DNA from 2 places in the Brucella pituitosa genome. Region 1 is predicted to be linked to the other one. Evidence: predicted binding sites of a transcription regulator. Region 1 holds the regulator's gene; the other holds the start of a gene.

Region 1 (4,432 bases):
CCGACATTCTGCGGAAAATCGAAGCCTATAAGCTTGAAGAGATCGCTGCTGCCAAGGCTCGCCTTCCACTGGAAGAAGTAAAGGCACAAGCCAAGGATCAGCCTGCGACGCGCGGTTTCCTCAAAGCACTGGAAGCCAAGCGCGCTGCCAACAAGTTTGCGCTTATCGCCGAGATTAAAAAGGCAAGTCCATCGAAGGGGCTTATTCGCCCGGATTTCAATCCACCGGTACTGGCCAAGGCCTATGAAGATGGCGGTGCTGCCTGCCTTTCCGTACTGACCGATACGCCATCTTTTCAGGGTGCACCGGAATTTCTGACAGCTGCACGCAATGCATGCTCATTGCCCGCGCTACGCAAGGATTTCCTGTTCGATACCTATCAGGTCTATGAAGCGCGCAGTTGGGGTGCAGACTGCATTCTTATCATTCTTGCAAGTGTTGATGACGATCTTGCCAAGGCGCTTGAAGAAACCGCTTTCGAGCTCGGCATGGATACATTGATTGAAGTCCATGATGAAGAGGAAACGGAACGCGCACTCAAGCTTTCGTCGCGTCTCGTCGGCGTCAACAATCGCAACCTGCGTACATTTGAAGTCGACCTTGCGGTTTCCGAGCGGCTCGCAAAGATGGTGCCTTCGGATCGTCTGCTGGTCGGCGAAAGCGGCATCTTCACCCATGATGATTGTCTGCGTCTCGAAAAGTCGAATATCGGCACATTCCTCATCGGCGAAAGCCTGATGCGCAAAGAAGATGTTGCGTCTGCAACCCGCGAACTTCTGACCGGCAAGGCCTGAGATATGGCGGCCAAGCTCACCCATATCGACCAGACCGGCGCTGCCCACATGGTCGATGTCGGCGACAAGGCTGAAACCGAGCGTCAGGCCACAGCTGAAGGTGCTGTCAGGATGCAGCCCGAAACGCTGGCGCTCATTCTGGAAGGCAATGCAACCAAGGGTGACGTTATCGGTGCCGCGCGTCTCGCTGGTATCATGGCTGCGAAGAAAACGGCTGATCTTATCCCGCTTTGCCACCCGCTGATGCTGACCAGAGTGTCGGTCGATATCGAGCCTGATCAGATGCTTCCCGGTTTGCGTGTTCGTGCCACGGCAAAGCTTAAAGGCCGTACCGGCGTAGAAATGGAAGCACTGACTGCCGTATCCGTCACCTGCCTGACCATTTATGACATGGCGAAGGCTGTCGATCGCCATATGGAGATCACCGACATCCGCGTTTCGGCAAAAAGCGGCGGCAAGTCAGGTGACTGGAAAGCCTGATATCCAGACGAGAGGAAACCATATGTCCCTTCTCCCGGTCGATGAAGCCCTTGCCCGCATCCTGAGCACCGCCGAGCCGCATGATTTTGAGCAGGTTGCACTTGCTTCCGCAGGCGGCCGCGTTGTTGCTGAGCAGGTCATAGCAAAACTACGCCAACCACCATTCGATTGTTCGGCCATGGACGGCTATGCGCTCATCGCGCCTCAGAACATCGAATATCCGATTGAGCTTACAGTGATCGGCGAATCGGCAGCGGGTAAGCGATTTGATGGCCAGCTCAACGAAGGCGAAGCCGTGCGCATCTTCACAGGCGCACCCATACCGGTCGGCGCTGACTGCATCGTCATTCAGGAAGACACCGAACGTTCCGGTGACAAGCTGACAGTCCAACATGGGCTTGATAAAGGCCGTCACATCCGCCGCGCGGGTCTCGACTTTGCACCCGGTGACACCGTTCTTCCAGTTGGGCGGGAACTTGACGCCCCGGCACTGTCTCTTGCCGCTGCCAGCGGCAATGCAATGATTTCCGTTTTCAGGCAGCCCCGAATTGCCATTCTCGCCACTGGCGATGAACTCGTCCCGCCCGGAGCACTCCCCGGTCCTGATCAGATTGTAGCCTCCAATAGTTTGGGAATAGCTGAAATTGTGCGCCGCGCAGGTGGCAAGCCCGAAGACATGGGCATTATCGTTGACGATCCGACAAAGATCGAATCAGCGATCAGCCAGGTGCTCGACGATGGCATCGATATTCTCGTCACTATCGGCGGCGCGTCCGTTGGTGATCGTGATTACGTGCATGGCGCGTTGAAGAACTGCGGTGTCGATCTCGATTTCTGGAAAATCGCCATGCGTCCCGGTAAACCGTTGATGTATGGTCGCAAGAGCATTTCAGGCAAAACGGTCCACGTCATCGGCCTGCCAGGCAACCCCGTTTCCAGCCTTGTTTGCAGCCTCGTATTTCTACGCCCATTGGTAGCCAAACTATCCGGCACGGATCTGACTGCAGATATTCGTCCCGCAAAGCTTGGTCAGGCAATGAATGCGAATGATCACCGGCGCGATTTTGTTCGGGCAACAGTCGAACAGGATGCTGACGGAACATTGATCGCAACGCCTTTTCCTATCCAGGATTCATCAATGCTTTCCGCCTTGGTTCGATCCGATGCGCTGCTGGTCAGAGATGAAAACGCACCCGCTTCATTGACCGGTGACGCCTGCATAATATTGATGCTGTAACGAACGCATCCAATTCCGCCAGTCCGTTAATCATTTTAAAACCATTGCAGAACAAGACTGGAACATATAGTGTTCGTTCTGGTTTTGTTTTTATTTGATTCTGGTCTGGAGGGTGTAGCGCATGTTGACCCGTAAACAGCACGAGCTTCTGCTGTTCATTCATGAACGTCTGAAAGAGACGGGCATTCCTCCGTCTTTCGACGAGATGAAAGAGGCTCTTGATTTAGCCTCGAAATCGGGCATTCATCGGCTCATCACAGCGCTGGAAGAACGCGGCTTCATCCGCAGGCTTCCAAATCGCGCCCGCGCACTGGAAGTGCTCCGTTTGCCGGATTCCATTGCTCCCGGACTGAATTCGCAAAAGAAATTTGCGCCAAGCGTTATCGAAGGCAGTCTCGGCAAGGCGCCACCTGCCCCTACGCCTATTCGCCCAGCTCCGGCGACTGCGAATGACGATGTATCGACCATGGTGTCCATCCCTGTGATGGGACGTATCGCTGCTGGTGTACCAATCTCGGCGATCCAGAATCAGACCCATTCGCTCAGCCTTCCGCCAGAAATGATTGGCGCAGGCGAACACTACGCGCTTGAGGTCAAGGGCGATTCGATGATCGAAGCCGGAATTTTCGATGGTGATACTGTCATCATCAAGCGCGGCGACACAGCCAATCCAGGTGAAATCATCGTTGCTCTGGTGGATGACGAAGAAGCGACACTGAAACGTTTCCGCCGCAAAGGCGCTTCCATTGCGCTCGAAGCTGCAAATCCAGCCTATGAGACGCGGATATTCGGTCCTGACCGAGTTCGTGTTCAGGGCAAGCTGATCGGTTTGATCCGGCGCTATTAGAGCGCATCCCGAAAAGTGTGAAACGGTTTTCGGACAAAGATGCGCTTTAAAAAAATATTTAGAGCGCCGATCTGATCCAATCAGATCGGCGCTCTAAATCATTGCGAGAGATCAGAGCCTGTCGCATTTTCTGTTCCGGCTTTCTTCTTGTATTCCCGATCGGGCAGACCGCGCGCTGCTCGTGAGTAGAGGCGATAGAGATGCCAGGGGCGTGTGGGCGCATCGACGGAAAAGTCCAGTTTGTCCGCATAGTCTTCGATATTGCGAGGCATTGCAGGCGCGAAACGATAAGTCTCGCGCTCGCTGACCGGCTCTCGCTCCGGAGACTTTGCCTGAACCATTTTGTCTGCGCTTAGTTTTTGCCCTAACCTTATTTCAAGAGTTCCTTTTAGGGCCAGTTCCTGCCTGTCAACGACGAGCGAGCCTGACCGCTCACAGCTTAGTTTTTTTCCGGCAATAGCAAGAACAACAATATCGCCTACATTACAGGCAATCTCGCGCATATCTTCCTGCGCAGTATAGGCCAGCATTCGACCATCCCTGAGAGGAATGGTACAGAGCCCATCTTCGCAGAGAAAAGCACGCTCATCAGCGGCAACCGATTGTTTCTTCACTATGTGCGGAGGAACAAAGGCTTCAACCAGATAGGCCGTCTGCCAGTTCTGCGCTGTGAACTGCGGTGGCCTGTTGCGGTTAACCGCGAAATTGCCATCAGATAGTCGCACGGCCACAAACTTGGCATCTTCGCTGATAAGGATATCCGGCATCGGCATCCGTATGAAAGCGATCAGACCCATCACAATAAATGGAAGCGCCATTAACCGCAGTCGCGTTGTGAACGTAACCGCAACGACAAGAGCTACCGTCCAGAGGATGAGCGTTGCGACCGGCATGACACCGGGATTACCGTCGGGTGAAAGGCTGGCAACAAACTCAGCAATGTGTCGCACGAGCAAAACGCCAAATCCCATGACTTGCAATGGCAACCAATCAAGTTGCAGCGGCATCAACAACAGGCTCAAAACTGCGAATGGCATTACCAGTATCGAAATGACCGGCAAGGCCAGCACATTG
Region 2 (4,432 bases), 750 kb from region 1:
TGAGCGAAGGTGTCTTCCCAACACCCTCACCTCTGAACTTGCAAAAGAGCTGGTTTTGGGTTTTCTCTGTCGGTGATTTTTCAAGGAGGAAAGAATGACAGCCACAAATAGTCCGAAGGCCATTGTTATTGCCAGCGCTGCCCGTACTGCAGTGGGGGCCTTCAACGGCGCCTTTGCCAACGTGCCAGCGCATGAGCTTGGTGCTGCCGCCATCAAGGCAGCTCTCGAACGTGCCGGCGTTGATGCGGTCGATGTGGACGAGGTCATTCTTGGTCAGGTGTTAACAGCAGGTGAGGGACAGAACCCCGCCCGTCAGGCTGCTATGGCTGCTGGTTGTCCGAAAGAAACGACAGCCTTCTCGATCAATCAGCTCTGTGGTTCCGGTTTGCGTTCCGTGGCACTCGGTATGCAGCAAATTCTGTCGGGCGACGCAAAAATCATCGTGGCTGGTGGACAGGAGTCCATGTCGATGGCGCCACATTGTGCCCATCTGCGCGGTGGCGTGAAAATGGGCGACTTCAAAATGATCGACACCATGATGAAAGACGGTTTGGTCGATGCGTTCCACGGCTATCCTATGGGGATCACTGCAGAAAACATTGCCAACCAATGGCAGTTGAGCCGCGAGGAACAGGATGCTTTTGCGCTGGCCTCGCAACACAATGCCGAGGCCGCACAGAAAGCTGGCCGCTTCGATGATGAAATCGTTCCGTTTACGGTGAAAAGCCGTAAGGGCGAGACGATTGTTTCCGCAGATGAATATATCCGTGCAGGTACAACGATCGAAGCACTTAGCAAGCTGAAACCGGCCTTCGACAAGGAAGGTACTGTTACGGCGGGCAATGCCTCCGGCATCAATGACGGTGCTGCAGCTGTGGTTCTGATGGATGCGGATGAAGCCGCAAAACGTGGTGTCGAACCGCTTGCGCGCATCGTTTCCTGGGCAACGGCGGGTGTCGATCCATCGATCATGGGAACTGGTCCTATTCCGGCAACACGCAAAGCGCTTGAAAAGGCAGGCTGGACAGTTGCTGATCTGGAATTGGTCGAAGCCAATGAGGCCTTTGCAGCGCAATCCTGTGCAGTTGTGCGCGATCTTGGGCTCAATCCGGAGATCGTCAATGTGAATGGTGGAGCGATCGCCATCGGTCATCCGATTGGTGCCTCGGGTGCGCGGGTGCTGACAACGCTTCTGTATGAGATGAAACGGCGTAATGTGAAGCGCGGTCTGGCAACGCTATGCATTGGCGGTGGTATGGGTGTCGCCCTGTGTGTCGAGCGGTCGTAAGAGGCTCAAAAGTTAACAGCGAGCTTCAGTATCACTGTCACTGAGCGGCGAGGTCTTGCCGCTCTATGGTGTTTGGATCGGCTCGGCCACTATATGTTGTGAGAACAAAGCGGGAAAATAAGCGGATCAGCGATTCGTCTCCGATTCGTTCCGGCTTTGACCTGAAGGTTAATGAAAAGCGGCTCCTATGTGATGAGAGTTTTAACTAACTGTCAGGAAATATTGATATTCTATGAATAGGTTATCCGTCGCCTCATCTCGCAAAATGGCTTCCGAGATAAAAGTTAATGCGGTCGCCGGTTTGTTCTCCTTTCGGGCCGGATATTAATTGAGGTGATTCATTATATGGTGGGAATTTGGTGTTCAGCCACTATATGTTGCCGTGAACAAAAGGCGAAGAAAGCTCTGTGAGCGATTCGTCGCTGATTCGTTCCAGAGTCGTTCTATTTATTAAAAGGCACGTTTGTTAAGATGCAGGCCGATGTAAGACCAACCTTCAATCCTGTGTTTTAAAACGGATGGTCATTTGAAAGCCGTTTTGTTCTTTTCAGGGTGCGCGCGAGAAAAGTTCCGGTTAGAACAGTGAAGACTGGATCGTGCCGGAAACGTCCCGAAACATGGATTGAAACTTAACAGGAGCGCTTTCGGCTCAAGTCATATAGTGCTAACGCATAGCTTTACGCATGACATTTGTTCCGGGAATTCTATTATTGGCATGAACCAACTCCCTGCCCATGATCTGCCGCTAGGCTTGAGCGGTCGCGGTGTTACTGCGGTGCTGGGGCCGACAAATACCGGCAAGACGCATCTCGCTATCGAGCGGATGCTGTCGCATGGTAGTGGCATGATAGGCCTTCCACTGCGCCTTTTGGCGCGCGAGGTCTATAATCGTGTGGTTGAGCGGGTAGGGACTGCCAATGTTTCGCTGATTACCGGCGAAGAAAAGATCACGCCGCCTACCTCTCGTTATTCCGTCTGCACGGTCGAGGCCATGCCGCGTCGGACAGATATGCCTTTTGTGGCTATCGATGAAGTGCAGCTTGCGGGCGACCTGGAACGTGGTCATATCTTTACCGACCGTATTCTGCATCTGCGCGGACGACAGGAAACGCTGCTGCTTGGTGCAGGTACCATGCGCGGCATTCTGGAAAAGTTGCTGCGTGGCATTACAGTCGTGACACGTCCACGGCTGTCGCATCTTTCCTATGCGGGTTCCAAGAAAATCATTCGCCTGCCGAATCGTTCGGCCATCGTGGCTTTCTCTGCTGATGAAGTTTATGCAATTGCCGAGCTGATCCGCCGCCAGCGTGGCGGTGCTGCCGTGGTGATGGGTGCGCTTAGCCCGCGTACCCGCAATGCTCAGGTTGAGCTTTATCAATCGGGCGATGTTGATTTTCTGGTCGCAACTGATGCGATCGGCATGGGCCTTAACCTCGACGTTGATCATGTGGCATTTGCGCAGAACCGTAAATTCGATGGCTACCAGTTTCGCGATCTGACACCAGCCGAGGTCGGGCAGGTTGCAGGACGCGCCGGGCGTCATTTGCGTGACGGCACGTTCGGTGTGACGGGGCAGGTACAGCCACTGGACGACGAGCTTGTAGAACGGGTCGAAGCGCATGCTTTTGATCCGGTGAAAGTGCTGCAGTGGCGGACGGGGCGGTTCGACTTCTCGTCACTCAGTGCCTTGCGCTATTCTCTGGAAACACCCACGCCCATAGAAGGGCTTACCAAAGCATTGCCAGCGGTTGATCAACAAGCGCTTGAAAATTTGTCGAAAGACGACGACATTGTGCGGCTTGCAACGACGCCTGCGCGGATCGAACTTTTGTGGGATACCTGTGCGCTCCCCGATTATCGTAAGATCGCGCCGGCTCAACATGCCGATATCATTGCAACCATCTATCAGGATCTGGTCCGCCGAGGGAGCGTTGATGAAGATTATATGAGCGAACAGGTGCGCCGCGCCGACAGTACAGAGGGGGAAATCGACACTCTGTCGCATCGCGTGGCGCAAATCCGCACCTGGACTTTTGTGTCGCACAGGCCGGGATGGCTTGCCGATCCGACACACTGGCAGGAAAAGACGCGCGAAATTGAGGACAGATTGTCCGACGCGCTGCATGAAAGGTTGACGAAACGCTTTGTAGACCGCAGGACAAGCGTGCTTATGAGGCGCCTGAGAGAGAATGCCATGCTAGAAGCAGAAATCAGCCCGGCCGGTGACGTAATTGTCGAGGGCCACAATGTTGGGCAACTAGAAGGATTCCGGTTCACGGCCGACGTTCAGGCTGAAGGGCCGGACGCGAAGGCTGTGAAGACGGCTGCACAAAAGGCGCTAGCCGCCGAGTTCGAACGTCGTGCGGAGCGGTTTGCTGCGGCACCCAATGGCGATTTTGCGCTTGGGTCGGATGGCGTGATGCGCTGGGTCGGCGCAACCGTTGCAACGCTCGTCGCTGGCGACGATGTGTTGAAGCCGCGTGCGATCATTCTGGCTGACGAACAATTGACCGGACCAGCACGTGACAAGGTTGCTGCCCGTATTGAACGTTTTGTCGCGCACCATATCGAAACCGTATTGAAGCCGCTGACTGATCTCAGTGCTGCCGATGCTTTGACCGGTATGACCCGCGGTCTGGCTTTCCAGATCGTCGAAAATCTTGGTATCCTTCAGCGCCGCGAAGTGGCCGAAGAAGTACGTGGTCTTGATCAGGATTCGCGAGCAGCACTTCGTCGTCTCGGCGTGCGCTTTGGTGCCTATCATGTTTTCATGCCGATGCTGCTGAAGCCCGCTCCTGCTGGCATGATCACGCTGCTCTGGGCATTGAAGAATGACGGCCGTGAACGCACCGGTTATGGCGATGTGGTCAATGTGCTGGCAGCTGGCCGTACATCGGTCGTTGTCGATCCGGCTTTTGATCCGATGTTCTATCGTCTGGCCGGTTATCGGGTGCTTGGTCGCCGTGCTGTGCGCATCGATATTCTGGAACGTCTTGCTGACCTCATTCGTCCGGCACTTGCCTGGCGTCCGGGTTCGGGCGCACGTCCGGAAGGTGCCTATGACGGTGGCCGCTTCATCGTGACCCCTGCCATGATGTCCATTCTGGGCGCGACTGGCGAGGACATGGAAGAAATCCTGAAAAG

The links. The regulator LexA, encoded in region 1, represses DNA repair genes until DNA is damaged. The targets are predictions, from matches to a motif close to TGTTCNNNNTGTGTTCNG.
Region 2: ACSME1_RS05160 (helicase-related protein) is a predicted target of LexA. The motif match lies at 1,717-1,734, and genes of this name have one in related genera.

The regions. Positions count from the first base shown of each region.
Region 1 covers NZ_OZ264092.1:315,066-319,497, forward strand. The annotation lists gene trpC (indole-3-glycerol phosphate synthase TrpC) at 1-794, shown strand, start outside; gene moaC (cyclic pyranopterin monophosphate synthase MoaC) at 798-1,274, shown strand; gene ACSME1_RS01495 (molybdopterin molybdotransferase MoeA) at 1,297-2,511, shown strand; gene lexA (transcriptional repressor LexA) at 2,633-3,358, shown strand; gene ACSME1_RS01505 (ComEC/Rec2 family competence protein) at 3,457-4,432, opposite strand, start outside.
Region 2 covers NZ_OZ264092.1:1,060,524-1,064,955, reverse strand. The annotation lists gene ACSME1_RS05165 (acetyl-CoA C-acetyltransferase) at 95-1,288, shown strand; gene ACSME1_RS05160 (helicase-related protein) at 2,004-4,432, shown strand, end outside.